2 regions of the Bradyrhizobium zhengyangense genome follow, and region 2 is predicted to be linked to the other one. Evidence: riboswitches for the same ligand, from Rfam matches in the RefSeq annotation. Region 2 holds a riboswitch; the other holds the start of a gene.

Region 1 (8,110 bases), 300 kb from region 2:
AGGCACGGGAGCTGCCCGCCGCAAGCGGGAAGTCGTAGGGTGGGCAAAGGAGCGCACGCTTCCGCCTTCGCTCGTCGAGCTACGGCGGACAAGTCGCTTTGCCCACCCTCCGGCACCGTCATCCGCCCCTAATTCAACACCCGCTTGTTGTCGGGGCTGTCCAGCGAGAACGTCGGCACGTCGATCTCGAAGCGTTCGCCGCTTTCGCTGACCATCAGGTAGCGACCGGTCATGAAGCCGGAGGCGGTGGAGAGCGGCACGCCCGAGGTGTATTCGAAGCGCTCGCCGGGGGCGAGGGTCGGCTGCTCGCCGACGACGCCTTCGCCCCTGACCTCCTGCTGCCGGCCCGAGGCATCGGTGATGATCCAGTGCCGCGTCTTGAGCTGCACGGTCTCGTCGCCCGAATTGGTGATCACGATGGTGTAGGACCAGAAATACCGCGAGCGGTCGGCCGAGGACTGTTCCGGAACAAAGTTCGGCTCGACGGTCACTTCGATCTGGCGGGTCACGGCGCGGTACATGGTTGCCATCATAACGAAAACCCCTCCAGGAACCAAACGCCGCAGGCCGTCCTGGCGACATCGTCCCGCCCGAATTCACGAGGAAGTAGACCCGAATTGTGATCCGGCCGCTTTGCGATGCGGCGCCTGGACCGGTACACTCCTGAAACGTCGCGATTTGCGGAAGGGTTTTTGGCCCCCAATGACCATTGCCGATCAAGTGACGGGATCGACGATCGCGGGAACCGCTGGCGCCAAGCCTGCGGAGGTCAAATCTGTCGACGCCAAGCCGCGCATTGCTGCGCCGGCCATCACGCTGCCGGCCATCGGCGAGCGCGAGCTCAGGCTCGATCTGTTCCGCGGCCTCGCGCTGTGGCTGATCTTCATCGACCATCTGCCGCCGAATCTCCTGACCTGGTTCACGATCCGCAATTACGGCTTCAGCGACGCCACCGAGATCTTCATCTTCATTTCCGGCTATACCGCAGCCTTCGTCTACGGCCGCGCGATGCTGGAGAACGGTTTCGTCATCGCCACCGCGCGGGTTCTGCGCCGGGTCTGGCAGATCTATGTCGCCCACGTCTTCCTGTTCACGATCTTCCTCGCCGAAATCTCCTACGTCGCGACCAGCTTCGAGAACCCGCTCTACACCGAAGAGATGGGCATCATGGATTTTCTCAAGCAGCCCGACGTCACCATCGTGCAGGCGCTGCTGCTGCGCTTCCGTCCCGTCAACATGGACGTGCTGCCGCTCTATATCGTCCTGATGCTCGCGCTGCCGCTGATCCTGTGGTCGATGAAGTGGCGGCCCGATGTCACGCTCGCGCTCTCGGCGCTGCTTTACGCCGCGACCTGGGAGTTCGACCTCTACTTCTCCGCCTATCCGAACGGCTTCTGGGCCTTCAATCCCTTTGCCTGGCAGTTGCTGTTCGTGTTCGGCGCCTGGTGCGCGCTTGGAGGCGCGCGACGCATGTCGCGCATCCTGGCGTCGCCCGTGACGATGTGGATTTCGATCGCCTATCTCGCCGCGGCGTTCTATGTGACGCTGACCTGGTATGTCCCGCAGCTCTCGCACTTCATGCCGAAGCTGATCGAGCAGTGGATGTATCCGATCGACAAGACTGACCTCGACGTGCTGCGCTTCACGCATTTCCTGGCGCTGGCCGCGCTCACCGTGCGTTTTCTGCCGCGGGAATGGCCGGGTCTGAAATCGCCGTGGTTACGGCCGCTGATCGTGTGCGGCCAGCATTCGCTGGAGATATTCTGTCTCGGCGTCTTCCTGGCCTTTGCCGGCCATTTCATCCTGGCCGAGGTCGCGAGCGGCCCTGCCATGCATGCGCTGATTAGCCTCTCCGGAATTCTGATCATGTGGGCGATGGCCTGGGTGATTTCGTGGTACAAGCGCGTAGCTGACAAGAGCGGTGTAAAAACCAAAAACGCCGTCGGCAACGCCGATCTGGCGGGAGGGGGCTGATGAAGGCGAAGGTTCTCCTGAGCCTGATCCTGCTGTGCGGATACCTTGCCGCGCCTTCGGCGCGCGCGGACGATGCTGCGCCCGCGGTCCCTGCTGCCTGCGAATTGCCGCCTTATCTGCTCGCCACCGAGAGCCAGCTCCACAAGGTCGCCGAAGCCGTGACATCAGGCAAGCCGCTTGAGATTCTGGTGGTCGGCAGCCGCTCCACCACCATTCCGTTTTCGGAGGACAGCTCCTACCCGGCGCGCATGCAAGCCATCTTGAAGGAGAAGCTGCCGCCTTCGGAGACGGTCCACGTATCCGTAGAAATACAGAGCAAGAAGACGGCGGAGGAGGCCGCCGGAACCTTCGTTAAGCTGATGGAAGCAAAATCACCTACTTTGGTCATCTGGCAGACCGGGACCGTGGATGCTATCCGATCGATCGATCCCGATGATTTCCGCGGCGCCGTGACCGATGGGGTCGCTGCGCTGCAAAATGCAGGGGCTGACGTCGTCTTGATGAATTTGCAGTACAGCCCACGTACCGAATCCATGATCTCGGCGCCGCCCTATCTCGACAATATGCGGGTTGTGGCGCAGGAGCATGATGTCCCGCTGTTCGATCGTTTCGCGATCATGCGGCAGTGGAATGATCAGGGTCAGTTCGACCTATTCAGTCCCTCTCGCGGCCCTGAGCTGGCGAAGCAGGTCCATGATTGCATTGGCCGGGCGTTGGCGCAGTTTGTGCTCGACGCGGCCCATCTGGGCTCGGCCCAGCAGCAAAATTGAGGTCTAGCGTTAATGAGTTCTCTCCGCCCTTTTGGCCTGTCGACATGCTTGGCCGCGCCTGCAGCGGCAATGCTGCTGATGCTGACGCCTGTGCTGCAGGCACCCGCTCAAGCTCAGGCCGCCCAGGCGACTCCAGCGCCGCAGCAGGCTGCTAATCCCGCACCCACATCGCCGTCCCAGACCACGGTTGCTGCGACGACCCCGCAGTCCACCGATCAGCGCGGCCTCACCTCGCGCGCCATCGACAAGGTGAAGCAGGTCGCGAAATCCGCCGGCGATATTTTCAGCCGCGTGCCGTGCCTGCCGCCAAAGGGCGGCGCGAAGACGATGGGCTCGCTGCCGCATGTCGCGAACAAGCTCATTGCCGGCCAGCCTGTCGTGATCGTCGCGTTCGGCTCGTCCTCGACTGCAGGCTATGGCGCGAGCTCGCCCGACTTCAACTATCCGAACCGCCTCGCCGCGCAGCTGCGCCGGCAATATCCGACCGCTAACATCACCGTCATCAATGCCGGCGTCGGTGGCGAGGATGCGCCCGAGATGATGAAGCGCCTCCAGAAGGAGGTGATCGATGTGCATCCGGATCTCGTGATCTGGCAGGTCGGCACCAACGCCGTGCTGCGCAATCTCGATCCCGGCGACACCGCCAAAATGGTCGAGGACGGTATCACCCGCATCCAGGCGGCCGGCGATGCCGACGTCGTGCTGGTCGATCCGCAATATTCGCCGCGCGTCACCGAGCGTCCCGAAAGCGCAGGCAAGATGGTGAAGCTGCTCGGCAAGGTCGCCGAGCTTCGTCACGTCGGCATCTTCCCGCGCTTCGAGGTGATGCGCGACTGGCACGAGAAGCAGGCCCTTCCGGTCGAGAGTTTTGTGATCGCCGATGGCCTGCACATGAACGATTGGGGCTATGCCTGCTTCGCCCAGCTGCTCGGCGACGACATCATCCACTCGGTCGGCCAGCTCAAGCTCGGCGTGAACGTGCCCGCGGACGTGCGGACCTATCGGCCGATGTAGGCGACGGTGCCGTAGGGTGGGTTAGGCGAAGCCGTAACCCACCTCCTTAGTTTCCGCGGCGACAGAAGTGGTGGGTTAAGCCGAGCAGATGCGCTTCGCGCATCTGCAGGGCTAACCCACCCTACGATTCCGCGCTCACCTCACGCCTTCTCCAGCGCCGCAGTCAGATCCTCGATCAGATCGTCCGCATGCTCGAGCCCGGCCGAGAAGCGGATGAATCCCTCGCTGATGCCGAGCGCGGCGCGATCCTCGGGCTTCAGCCGTTGATGCGTCGTCGTCGCCGGATGCGTGACGAGGCTCTTGGCGTCGCCGAGATTGTTCGAGATCTTTGCGAGCTTCAGCTCGTTGAGCACGCGGAACGCTGCCGCCTTGCCGCCCTTGGCCTCGAAGCCCACCAGCGTCGAGCCGCCGCGCATCTGCTTCTTCACCAGCGCCGCCTGCGGATGATCCTCGCGGCCGGGATAGACCAGCCGCGAAATCTTCGGATGGCTTGCCAGCACGTCGGCCACGCGCGCCGCGGTCTCGGTCTGTGCGCGCACGCGCACGGCGAGTGTCTCCAGGCCCTTGAGCAGAACCCAGGCGTTGAACGGCGAGATCGACGGGCCAGTCTGGCGCATGAAATTGTGGATGTGCTCGGCGATGAAGGCTTCCGAGGACAGGATGATGCCGCCCAGACACCGGCCCTGGCCGTCGATGTGCTTGGTCGCGGAATAGACGACGACGTCGGCGCCGAGCGCGAGCGGGCTCTGCCAGATCGGCGTCGCGAACACGTTGTCGACGACGAGCCGCGCGCCGCCCTTGTGAGCGATCTCGGCAATCGAGGGAATGTCGAGCACGTCGAGCGTCGGATTGGTAGGGCTCTCCAGGAAGAACGTCTTGGTGTTCGGCTTCACCGCGCGCTGCCACTGGTCGAGATTGGCGCCGTCGACCAGCGTGGTCTCGATGCCGTAGCGCGGCAACAGATCCTGAATGACGTAGAGACACGAGCCGAACAGCGCGCGCGATGCCACGACATGATCGCCGGCCTTGAGCGGCGCGAGGATCGCCGTCGTCACCGCGGCCATGCCTGTCGCCGCCGAGCGCGCCGCTTCAGCGCCTTCGAGCTCGATCATGCGGCGCTCGAACATCGCGATCGTCGGGTTCGAATAGCGCGAATAGATGAAGCCGGGATCTTCGCCCTTGAACCGCGCCTCGCACTCCTCGGCGCTGTTGTAGACATAGCCCTGGGTCAAAAACAGCGACTCCGACGTCTCGCCATATTGCGAGCGCAGGGTGCCGGAATGGACCAGGCGGGTTTCGGGGCGGTAACTGGCAGGCGACTTCGACATTGAACCCTCCGATATGACCGTCTTGTCGAAAACGGTCACAAAAAAACCGGCCTGGATATCTCCACGGGCCGGGATCACAGAGGTCCCCGGCCTGTTTAGCGACTTATTTAACGTGGCTGCAAGCCGGCCGGCTCAAATCACCACGGGATAAGTGATGCTCATATTCCGCAATGCCCTTTCCGTCAAGGCGTCCATCGGATAGCCGTAAAAGGCTCGTATTTCCCGCAAGTCCGGGCGTGCGTGCCCCCTGATGAGGACCCCCGGTTGACGTTCACGGTTGCCGCCGACGCCAATGGTATCCTGCCCGACCGCATGATCGCGGCGATGGCGGAAGCGGGCCTCATCCTGCCTGCCTATGATTTCGTCGAAAGCCAGATCCAGCCGGCGAGCCTCGATTTGCGCCTCGGCGACATCGCCTATCGCGTGCGCGCGAGCTTCCTGCCCGGTCCCGGCGCCACCGTCGCCGAGCGCATCGACCGGTTGAAGCTGCACGAGTTCAGCCTCGCCGACGGCGCTGTGCTCGAGACCAACTGCGTCTACATCGTGCCGCTGCTGGAGAGCCTCGCGCTGCCGCCGGAGATCGTCGCGGCCGCGAACCCGAAAAGCTCGACCGGCCGGCTCGACGTCTTCACTCGCGTGATCGCCGACGGCACGCGTCGTTTCGACATGATCGGCGCCGGCTATCACGGCCCGCTCTATGCCGAGATCAGCCCGAAGACGTTTCCCGTGCTGGTGCGCGAAGGCTCGCGCCTGTCCCAGGTGCGCTTCCGAACCGGCGATGCCATCCTCAATGCCGACGCGCTCGAAACTTTGCATGCCACCGAGCGCCTCGTCGACATCGACGATGCCGATCTCACCGGCGGCGTTGCCGTCTCGGTCGATCTCTCGGGCGAGAAGGGCAGTGGCTTCGTCGGCTATCGCGCCAAGCGCCACACCGGCGTCGTCGATGTCGATCGCCGCTCCGGCTATGCGGTGGAAGATTTTTGGGAGCCGATCTCGGCCCGTCCTGATGGCAGCCTGATCCTGGATCCCGGCGAGTTTTATATCCTCGCGTCGAAAGAGGCCGTGCAGGTCCCGCCCGACTACGCCGCGGAGATGGTGCCGTTCGATCCGCTCGTCGGCGAATTCCGCGTGCACTATGCCGGCTTCTTCGATCCCGGATTCGGCTATGCCGGCGCCGGCGGGCAAGGCGCGCGCGCCGTGCTGGAAGTGCGCTCGCGCGAAGTGCCGTTCATTCTCGAGCACGGCCAGATCGTCGGCCGCCTGGTCTACGAGAAGATGCTGGCTCGCCCCGACGCGATGTACGGCCAGCGCATCGGCTCCAACTATCAGGCGCAGGGCCTGAAGCTGAGCAAGCATTTCCGGGTGTAGCTGTATCTTCGTCCTCCGCTGTCATTCCCTGCGAACCGGCTACGCTAAGGCTTCGCCGAGGTTGAGGTCCAGGAGCGCCGAAGCTTTAGCGTAGGCGGCAAGCGGGGAATCCAGTACGCCGCGGCCTGTCGATTTGATCACCGCTGTCTCGGAGTACTGGATCGCCCGATCAGGTGTTCAGGTCGGGCGATGACATCGAATGTGTGCCAGGATGTGCAAAATCCAACGAGATCTCGCCATGACCGATCCATCCCAACTCGACGCAAATATCCTCAACGACGCCGCCGACGCGGTGATCTATGCCGATCGCTCCGGCACCATCACGCGCTGGAATCATGCATCCACCGCGCTGTTCGGCTTCACCGCAGAAGACGCGCTCGGCCAGAATCTCGATCTGATCATTCCCGAACATTTACGCGCTGCGCACTGGAAAGGTTTTGAAGCCGCGCTTGCGAGCGGCGCGATGAAGCTTGCGGGCCGGCCGACGCTGACTCGCGCGCTGCACAAGAGCGAACGCAAGCTCTATATCGAAATGACTTTCGCATTGGTGCGTGACGCCGGCGGCAACGTGCAAGGATCGGTCGCAATGGCGCGCGACGTCACCGAGCGCGTCGAGCGGGAGCGGGCGGCTAAGGCATCGCAAACTTCGTGATGCGGAATTGACCTGATGTCGTGCAGGGCCTCTTGCGCGCATCATGTTGCCTGTCATCCGGCACAGTGACACACTCGATCAAAACAACGATCGGGAGTGAACATGACCGCAGCAGATACAGCGCAGGAAGCGCAATGGAAACGCTGGCGCGCGGTGGCCGATCTCTACCATGCTTACTTCACCGGTCTGATCCTCACCGTGGTCACCCGGCGCGGCACGGCCGATGCCGCCGAATTCGTCTTCCGCGTGTTCCGCCGCCAGCAGCAGGAGCGCTTTCTGCCGGGGCTCAGGAAGCTCGGGATCGATCACCTGCCGCCGGCGGTGGCGGCGGCGCAATATCATTATCTCTCCAACTGGATCGGCGGCGTGCACGTCGAATACATGTACGAGAGCGACACCAAGGCCTGGATCCGCTATCCGCCGCCGCGCTGGATCTGGAAGGGCCCGGCGATCTGCGGCGTACCCGGCGAGGTTAGCCGCGCGATGCTGCGCGGCTGGCACGCCAACAACGGCGTCGTGCTCGGTGATCTCAGGCTCGGCTTCGTCTGTACCAAGCAGAGCGTCGACGGCCAGGACGGCCTCGAGGGTCATTATCACCAGTACGACCATCCGCTCGAACCGGACCAGCGCCTGGTCTACGCGCGGCATCTCGAAGCGCCGCTGTTCGACGCCAAGGCCGCGCCGGCGCTGCCTGTCGCGAGTTGGCCGAAGCCGCGGCTGGAAAAGGCCTATCGCAACTATGCCATGGAATATGTCCGTACGGCCGCGCCGGTGATGGTGCAGCTGTTCGGCCCGGAAGATGCCGGCTATCTCCTGCACATCACGGGCAAGCTGATCGGCATGCAGTTCTTCGATGAGATCGCGGAGCCGCTGGCGATGCGCAGCGGCGGCGCGAGCGAGTTCGCGTCCTTCCTCGGCGCACTGTTCGCCGCGCAGGATGACGCGGCCGAGACCACGCAATCCGAAGGCACGTTCGAAATCCGTCAGCAGAGCTGGAAGCT
Region 2 (8,110 bases):
TCCCTTGATCGGTCTTGCCAGCGCGACCGGCACGTTCCTCGCGGCGGGAGCCGGCCTGCTCGCGCTTTACGCCTTCGTGTTCGACGAGACGTCCGATGCCGCGGACAATCTGTTGTTCGGCGCCACCTGGATGCTGGGCGTGTGCCTGCAGATTGGCGCCGGTCTTGCCGGGCGGCGCCGCATCGCGCGGGTGAGGGATCGCCGCTAGCTCTGCTTCTTGTCGAGCTGCCCATGCTGGCGGCCGAAGTCTGCTGCGGCCGAATCCTGGCCGATCTCGACGATGCCGCGACGGATGGCGCGGGTGCGGGTGAAATGGTCGAACAGCGCCTCGCCGTCGCCGCGACGGATCGCGCGGGTGAGTTTTGCCAGATCCTCGGTGAAGGTGCCGAGCATCTCCAGCACCGCATCCTTGTTGGCGAGGAAGACGTCGCGCCACATCGTCGGATCTGACGCCGCGATGCGGGTGAAGTCGCGGAAGCCGCCCGCGGAGAATTTGATGACTTCGGACTCGGTCACCTGCGCCAGCTCGTCGGCCGTGCCGACGATGGTATAGGCGATCAGATGCGGCAGATGGCTGGTGATCGCGAGCACGAGATCATGATGATCCGGCGTCATCACCTCGACCTTGGCGCCCATCGCCGCCCAGAATGCGCGCAGATGCGCGGTCGCCTCGGCGTCGGTACCTTCAGGCGGTGTCAGGATGCACCAGCGATTGATGAACAGCTCGGCAAAGCCGGAATCAGGACCCGAATGCTCGGTGCCGGCGACGGGGTGCGCCGGCACGAAATGAACGTTCTTCGGCAGATGCGGCGCCATGTCCTTGACGACAGCGCCCTTGACCGAGCCGACGTCGGAGATGACGGCGCCGGGCTTCAGATGCGCAGCAATCTCCTGCGCCACCGGCCCGCAGGCGCCGACGGGAATGCAGAGGATGACGAGATCGGCATCCTTCACCGCTTCCGCATTGGTCGCCACGACTTTGTCGACGATGCCGAGCTCGAGCACGCGCGCGCGCGTCTTCTCCGAGCGCGCGGTGGTGACGATCTCGCCGGCCAGGCCTTGAAGCTTCGCAGCGCGCGCGATCGAGCCGCCGATCAGGCCGAAGCCGATCAGGGCGACGCGCTGGAAGTGCGGGTCCACGCTCATTTGCCGGCCATGAAGTCGCGCAAGGCTTCGACGACGAGGCGGTTGGCCTCCTCGGTACCGATGGTCATGCGCAGCTGATGGTGCAGGCCATAGTTCTTCAGCGCGCGCAGCACGAGGCCACGCTTGGTGAGATAGGCGTCTGCCGCATCCGACGTCTTGCCTTCTTGCGGGAAGTGGATCAGCACGAAATTGGCGACGCCGGGCGTCACCTTCAGCCCGAGCTTGGTGATCTCCTCCGTAAGCCAGTTGCGCCAGGTCTCAGTGAACTGCTTCGACATCGCCTGATGCGCGGTGTCCTCGATCGCGGCGACCGCGGCATACATTGCCGGCGTCGACACGTTGAAGGGGCCGCGGATGCGGTTGACGGCGTCGATGATGTGCTCGGGGCCGAACATCCAGCCGACGCGCAGCGCCGCAAGGCCGTGGATCTTGGAGAAGGTGTGCGTCACCACCGTGTTCTCGGTGGTGGCGACCAGCTCGATCCCCATCTCGTAATCGTTGCGCGAGACGTAGTCACAATAGGCGGCGTCAAGCACCAGCAGCACATGCGAGGGCAGGCCGGCGCGCAGGCGCTTGACCTCGTCGAACGGGATATAGGTGCCGGTCGGGTTATTGGGGTTCGCGAGCCAGACCAGCTTTGTCTTCGGCGTCACGGCATTCAGGATCGCGTCGACGTCGCAGGTGAGGTTTTTCTCGGTCGCAACGACATTCTTGGCGCCGACCGCCATGGTGGCGATCGGGTAGACCAGGAAGCCGTGCGTGGTCGAGATCGCCTCGTCGCCGTGGCTGAGATAGGTGTGAGCAAGCAGATTGAGGATCTCGTCCGAGCCGGCGCCGCAGATGATGCGGTTGGGATCGAGCCCGTAGTGGCGGCCGATCGCCTCCCGGAGCACACGCGAGGTTCCTTCCGGGTAGTCCTCCAGATGATCCGCGACGTGCCTGAAGGCCTCGATTGCCTTGGGCGAGGGTCCGAACGGCGTCTCGTTGGCCGAGAGCTTGAACACCTTGCGGCCCGGCTCGGCGACCGGAGTCTTGCCGGGCGTGTAGGGGGCAATATCGAGAATGCCGGGATTCGGCACGGGGCGGGACATCTTCAACTCCGGATAGGCTTCAGGCGGTACGCGATTTACGATTTCGGCCCGGTCGGGGGCACCGTATAGCGCGTTGCGTGGCTGCCGACGAGGGCCGTGGAGCGCACCGAGGCCCCCGCTTCGATCAAGGCAGCCCTGATCTTGTCGATGTTGGTGTCTGATGTGACCGAGACCAGCAGCGCCGCGCCGTCGAAGGCGGTATCCGGCACCGCTACGATGTCGGCGAGCGGCGACAGCGCCCGCGCGACCTCGGCGTTCCACCCCGACACGCGCACGCTGAAGGTCTCGACCTCCGTCACAACGGCGCTGTCGGCCACGCGCGAGATCGCGAACACGGGCAGTGAGGCCGGATGGTCGGCGCGCTCGACGAAGGGCATGCGCGCGATGATCTTCGGTGCGCCCACCGCTTCCAGCTCCAGCCACCACGGCGTGCGGCTAGACGTCGCCGAGACGAGTGCCAGGTCACCCTTGGATTTCGCCACCGCCTCGACCGCGGCCTGCGCACTGAAATGCGCGACGTAAGGCACCGTGAAGCCGAAATGGAAGCGCACGGAATCGCGCATCGCGGGCTCGCTCGCCGAGATGTCGGCATGCACGGAGAACGGCGCCTGGACATAGGTGAAGGTCGAGATGATGACGCGCCAGATGCTCTCGACCGTGTCGAGCGGCAGGATGCCGCGATGGCGCTGCACGATCTCGCGCATCATCGAGGCCTCGCGCGCGGGCCGGAACGCCGAGCCGACCTCCTGGGTCTGCTTCACCTGGATCAGGCGGTCGATAATGTCGCCGCGCTGCATCAACAGGCGATGCATGGCCTCGTCGATCGCGTCGATCTCCTTGCGCAATTCCTGGAGCGATGGTGGCGCGGGCGGACGTTGGGACATATCTGACTAAAGCTGTTGAGAGGCGTTCCAATGCGGATCGGCCAAGCCCGTTGGGTAGCTCGGATCCACTGCGGTCAATGTCCTGATTAGGCAGTCAGGGCGGCGAAAGCAAAGAGAAATGACGGCCTGTAAGGCTGCCAGGTGAGAGGCTGTTTTGCCCAATCCGGACCGCGACTTGACGAAATCAGCCCAAGCCAGTAGGTTTTTCCCTGTTCCGTGGTCATTTGAGCCGGCCGGCTTGCAGCCACGTTAAAAAACTCGCTAAACAGGCCGGGGACGCTTCCGATCCCGGCCGAACCTATCGTTCAGGCCGGGTTTTTCATGGCCTGATGTCAGTCGCGATCTGAAGTCCGATCGCAAACAAGGTCGATGGTCAGAGATGGTTGGCGTCAAGTCTGTCCCAAGTCCTACGGTCCCAAGTCCCACGATCAGTGCCGACGATCGGTCGCATGAGGTCGATCATCCGAGTTCGGAGGTCGCGCTGTTTGGCGCCGAGCAGCCGTTGCGGCTCGACTGCGGCATCGATCTCACCCCGTTCCAGATCGCCTACAAGACCTATGGCGAGCTCAACGCCGATCGCTCCAACGCGGTGCTGATCTGCCATGCACTGACCGGCGATCAACACGTCGCCAATGTGCATCCGGTCACCGGCAAGCCCGGCTGGTGGGAGACGCTGGTCGGTCCCGGCCGGCCGCTCGATCCCGGCAAGTACTTCATCATCTGCTCCAATGTGATCGGCGGCTGCATGGGCTCGACCGGGCCCGCCTCGATCAATCCCGCCACCGGCAAGGTGTGGGGCCTGGATTTCCCTGTCATCACCATCCCCGACATGGTGCGCGCGCAGGCTATGCTGATCGACCGGCTCGGCATCGATACGCTGTTTGCCGTCGTCGGCGGCTCGATGGGCGGCATGCAGGTGTTGCAATGGACCGCGGCCTATCCGAGCCGCGTCTACTCCGCGCTGGCGATCGCCTGTTCGACCCGGCACTCGGCGCAGAACATCGCCTTCCACGAGCTCGGCCGCCAGGCCGTGATGGCCGATCCCGACTGGCACAACGGCGCCTATGCCGATCAGGGCATCCATCCGCATCGCGGCCTCGCGGTCGCGCGCATGGCCGCGCACATCACCTATCTCTCGGACGCGGCGCTGCATCGCAAGTTCGGCCGCCGCATGCAGGACCGCGAGCTGCCGACCTTCTCGTTCGACGCCGATTTCCAGGTGGAGTCCTATCTGCGCTACCAGGGCTCGTCCTTCGTCGAGCGCTTCGACGCCAACTCCTATCTCTATCTGACGCGCGCGATGGATTATTTCGACATCGCCGCCGATCATGGCGGAGCGCTGGCGAAGGCGTTCGCGGGGATCGAGACGCGGTTCTGCGTGGTCTCCTTTACCAGCGACTGGCTGTTCCCGACCTCTGAATCGCGCGCGCTGGTGCACGCGCTGAACGCGTCGAGCGCGCGGGTGTCGTTTGCCGAGATCGAGACCGATCGCGGCCATGACGCCTTCCTGCTCGACGTGCCCGAGTTCTTCGATATCTCCCGTGCCTTCCTGCAATCGGCGGGCAAGGCGCGCGGGCTCACGAACAAGGACGGCTAGCGATGTCTGTACAGCAAGTGCTGCCGCTGAACGGCCTTGCCTCCGAGCAGTCCGGCCCATTTCGCGCCGACCATCTGCTGGTGGCCGAAATGGTCAAGCCGGGCTCGAAGGTGCTCGACGTCGGCTGCGGCGATGGCGATCTGCTTCAACTGCTGGAGACCCGCGGCATCGACGGCCGCGGCATCGAATTATCGCGCGAGGGCGTCAATCGCTGCGTCGCAAAGGGCCTCGCCGTGGTGCAAGGCGATGCCGACACCGACCTCGTCAACTATCCCGATGATGCCTTCGACTACGTGATCCTGTCGCAGACGCTGCAAGCGACGCGTCAGCCCAAGGTCGTGCTGGAAAACCTGCTGCGCATCGGCCGCCGCGCCATCGTCTCGTTCCCCAATTTCGGCTTCTGGCGGATGCGCCTCCAGCTCCTGGTCGGCGGCCACATGCCCCGCACGGAGAATCTGCCGGCGAGCTGGTACGACACCGCCAACATCCATTTCTGCACCATCAAGGACTTCGTCGAGCTCTGCGACGAGATCCACGTCAAGATGGAACGCGCCGAAGCGCTCGATCTCTACGGCCGTCCGCTGCGGCTGCGATTGCCATGGTGGGTGTGGAATCTGTTCGGCGAGCAGGGCGTGTTTCTGTTGAGCCGCGGCCAGGGGAAATAGCTTCTCGTCATTGCGAGGAGCTCGCGACAATATTGCGTAGCAATTTTGCGCCGCTGCGACGAAGCAATCCAGACTGTCTCTGCGGAGGGTCTCTGGATTGCCTCGCTGCGCTCGCAATGACGGAGTGCGCGGCGGCGCCGTCACCCTAGTGCGCGGTCAGCGACCGAGGATCGCGCGCGGGCCACCGTCCCGCTTCCACCAATGTCACGAACCGCGCCACGCTCTCGTTGAACAACGCCGGCTCTTCCAGATTGAGCACATGACCGGACTTCGGAAACATCGCGAGGCCCGCGGCCGGCAGATGTTTCTTCAAGAACAGGCTCGCCCCGATGCAGGGATCGTCCTCATCGCCGCAGATGATCAATGCCGGCGTTGCTATCTTCCTGATCGCATCCGTCAGCGTGTAGATCGACGGCCGCCCGCCCTGAAAGCCGCGCATCGTGTTGGCCGATCCCCTGGAATCGTGCCGCGCCAGTGCGGCATAGAAATCCGCATGACCGCGCGGGTCTTTCACCAGGAAGGGAATACGGCTCGGCGCCTCGCGCGTGATCTTTGCGACTTCAGCCGAGCCCAGCGTCTCGAATTGCTCGGCATTGGCGCGGCACTGCTTGCGCCAGGCGTCGAGAGTCTCGAGCTCCGAGCCTGAGCCGACACCTGCGAGTGTCATCGACATCGCGCGCTGCGGCGCGTTCAATCCGATCTGGAGCGACGAGTACGCGCCCATCGACAGGCCGACGAGATGCGCGCGCTCGATTCCGAGATGATCGAGCACAGCCAGCGCATCGGTGTAGAAGTGAGTGTAGGTGTAGACCTCGCCATTGGGCACGTCAGATGGCGTGTAGCCGCGTGCGGAATAGGTGATGCAGCGGTGGCCGCGCGAGAAGTAGCGCATCTGCGGCTCCCAATTGGTGTAGTCGGCCGCGAACTCGTGCAGAAAAATGATCGGCGTTCCCTGACCTGCCTCTTCGAAATAGATGCGGACGTCGTCCCTGGTCGTGGCGTGGGGCATTAACCGTTTCCCTCTCTTCAAGCCGCACCTTCAGGATCGCAGTTAATGCAGATGTCCGCAATAAGGCAGCTCCATCAGAGCATTGCCGCAAAATCATCGCAGCTATTCGCTGCCGCAGCGTCTTTTTCTCGCCACATCGGATGGCTTAACGGCCCTATCGATGTTGGCCATCGCACGGGCCGACTTTGGGAAGTGGGGGTGTCAACGAAGGATGAAGAATGTTTGAGTTGTTTGCGTCTCGCCTGTCGCGTCGTGTTGTCGCGCTGGCGATGTTCTTCGCGGCTCTTGCCGCGTTCGTTTCTCCGGCCTCGGCGCGGCCGCATCATCGTCATAGCGCAGAGCGGCACGCTTACGTGCATCACGCCAGCAGACATCATCACGTCAGGCACTCGGCCCGCGGCTCGCGCTTCGAGCGCAGCGCGGCTGCGTTGCAGGCGGGTGGATTCGGCAACACGCAGGCCAGCTATGATCCGAGCGCCAGTGTCGGCGCGAGCAGTGGCTTCGGTGGTGGTTCGGGCCTCGTGTCCGAGGCACGCCGCTATCTCGGCGGCAACCCGACGGGCCGCGGCAGCCTGTGGTGCGCGCGTTTCATGAACATGGTGCTCGAGAAAACCGGCCACCAAGGCACCGGATCGGACATGGCGAACTCGTTTGCGCATTACGGCACGCGCGTCTCCGGCCCGCAGGTCGGCGCCATCGCAGTGATGTCGCGCGGTCGCCGCGGCGGTCATGTCGGCATCATCACCGGCATCGATGCGCAGGGCAATCCGATCATGATTTCCGGCAACAACGGCAACCGCGTTCGCGAAGCCCCGATTTCGCGCGGCCGGATCTATGCGTATGTGATGCCGAATTGACGACGGTGCCGTAGGGTGGGTTAGCTAACGGTCGCGCGAAGCGCGATCCGCTGGCGTAACCCACCTCTTTGGTCGCCGCGGTGATAGAAGTGGTGGGTTACGCCGTGCGAATTGCGCTGGGCGCAATCGCGGGGCTAACCCACCCTACGAAGCTCACACGAGCTGCGGCTGCTCCACCGCGACCGCATCCCCCACGCCAATCTCGCCGTCGGCGACCACCTCGGCATAGATGCCGCAATCCATGTGGCCGAGATGGCGCGAGAGCGTCGGTGGTATCTCGAGATCGCGCTTCGCCGTCACCGGGTCCACGTTCGTGGCCGGGCAGCGGACGATGCGCTTGATCACCTTCAGCCGCGCCTGTCCGATTGCGAGCGTCTGGCCGACGAGGTCGAGCTCGGACCAGGCCGGCCAGCCATCCACGTAAAGATTGGCGCGGAAGCGCAGGGGATTGACGGCAACGCCACCAAGCATGGTCTCTATGGCGCGGACGCTGTTGAGATTGATGATCGAGACGACCTTGCGGGCGACGTCCGAAAAACTGTGATCGCGACCTGACAGAACCTTGGGCGGGCCCTTCAGCTCCGGCCGAAAGTTCTCCGTGAAGTAGGCCTCGATCGCCGCACGCCCGGCGGCGGTCTCGAGATCGCCGCTGACGACGATCTGGCCGTCCTTGCGGATGGTCAGGCGATTGGTCGCGTCCTCGAACCGGCTGTCGAGAGAGGCCAGGCGCTCGTTGCGCGCCAGCATCAGGAACTGGATTTTCGGCCTCCACTCGGGGGCTTCAGGGTCGAAACCGCTGGGGCCGTTCTCGATGGCATAGCGGCGGTCGGCGGGAAGGGTCTGGCCCGACCGCACGACGAC

Evidence for each region. Region 2 has a riboswitch for S-adenosylmethionine ahead of metX (homoserine O-acetyltransferase MetX). Riboswitches for the same ligand answer to the same signal wherever they lie in the genome.
Region 1: it holds a riboswitch for S-adenosylmethionine, as region 2 does, so the genes downstream of both, L6639_RS24340 (O-succinylhomoserine sulfhydrylase) here and metX (homoserine O-acetyltransferase MetX) in region 2, are expected to answer to the same signal.

What each region holds. Positions count from the first base shown of each region.
Region 1 covers NZ_JAKLTZ010000006.1:315,419-323,528, reverse strand. Annotated here, with positions in the region: gene L6639_RS24365 (Hsp33 family molecular chaperone) at 1-2, shown strand, start outside; gene apaG (Co2+/Mg2+ efflux protein ApaG) at 129-521, opposite strand; gene L6639_RS24355 (OpgC domain-containing protein) at 703-1,974, shown strand; gene L6639_RS24350 (SGNH/GDSL hydrolase family protein) at 1,974-2,744, shown strand; gene L6639_RS24345 (SGNH/GDSL hydrolase family protein) at 2,757-3,758, shown strand; gene L6639_RS24340 (O-succinylhomoserine sulfhydrylase) at 3,899-5,086, opposite strand; SAM riboswitch at 5,161-5,240, opposite strand; gene L6639_RS24335 (2'-deoxycytidine 5'-triphosphate deaminase) at 5,351-6,457, shown strand; gene L6639_RS24330 (PAS domain-containing protein) at 6,696-7,109, shown strand; gene L6639_RS24325 (hypothetical protein) at 7,212-8,110, shown strand, end outside.
Region 2 covers NZ_JAKLTZ010000006.1:11,931-20,040, reverse strand. Annotated here, with positions in the region: gene L6639_RS22920 (hypothetical protein) at 1-208, shown strand, start outside; gene L6639_RS22915 (prephenate/arogenate dehydrogenase family protein) at 205-1,146, opposite strand; gene hisC (histidinol-phosphate transaminase) at 1,143-2,237, opposite strand; gene L6639_RS22905 (chorismate mutase) at 2,273-3,121, opposite strand; SAM riboswitch at 3,328-3,407, shown strand; gene metX (homoserine O-acetyltransferase MetX) at 3,501-4,718, shown strand; gene metW (methionine biosynthesis protein MetW) at 4,721-5,383, shown strand; gene L6639_RS22890 (alpha/beta fold hydrolase) at 5,529-6,392, opposite strand; gene L6639_RS22885 (TIGR02594 family protein) at 6,611-7,249, shown strand; gene L6639_RS22880 (MOSC domain-containing protein) at 7,403-8,110, opposite strand, start outside.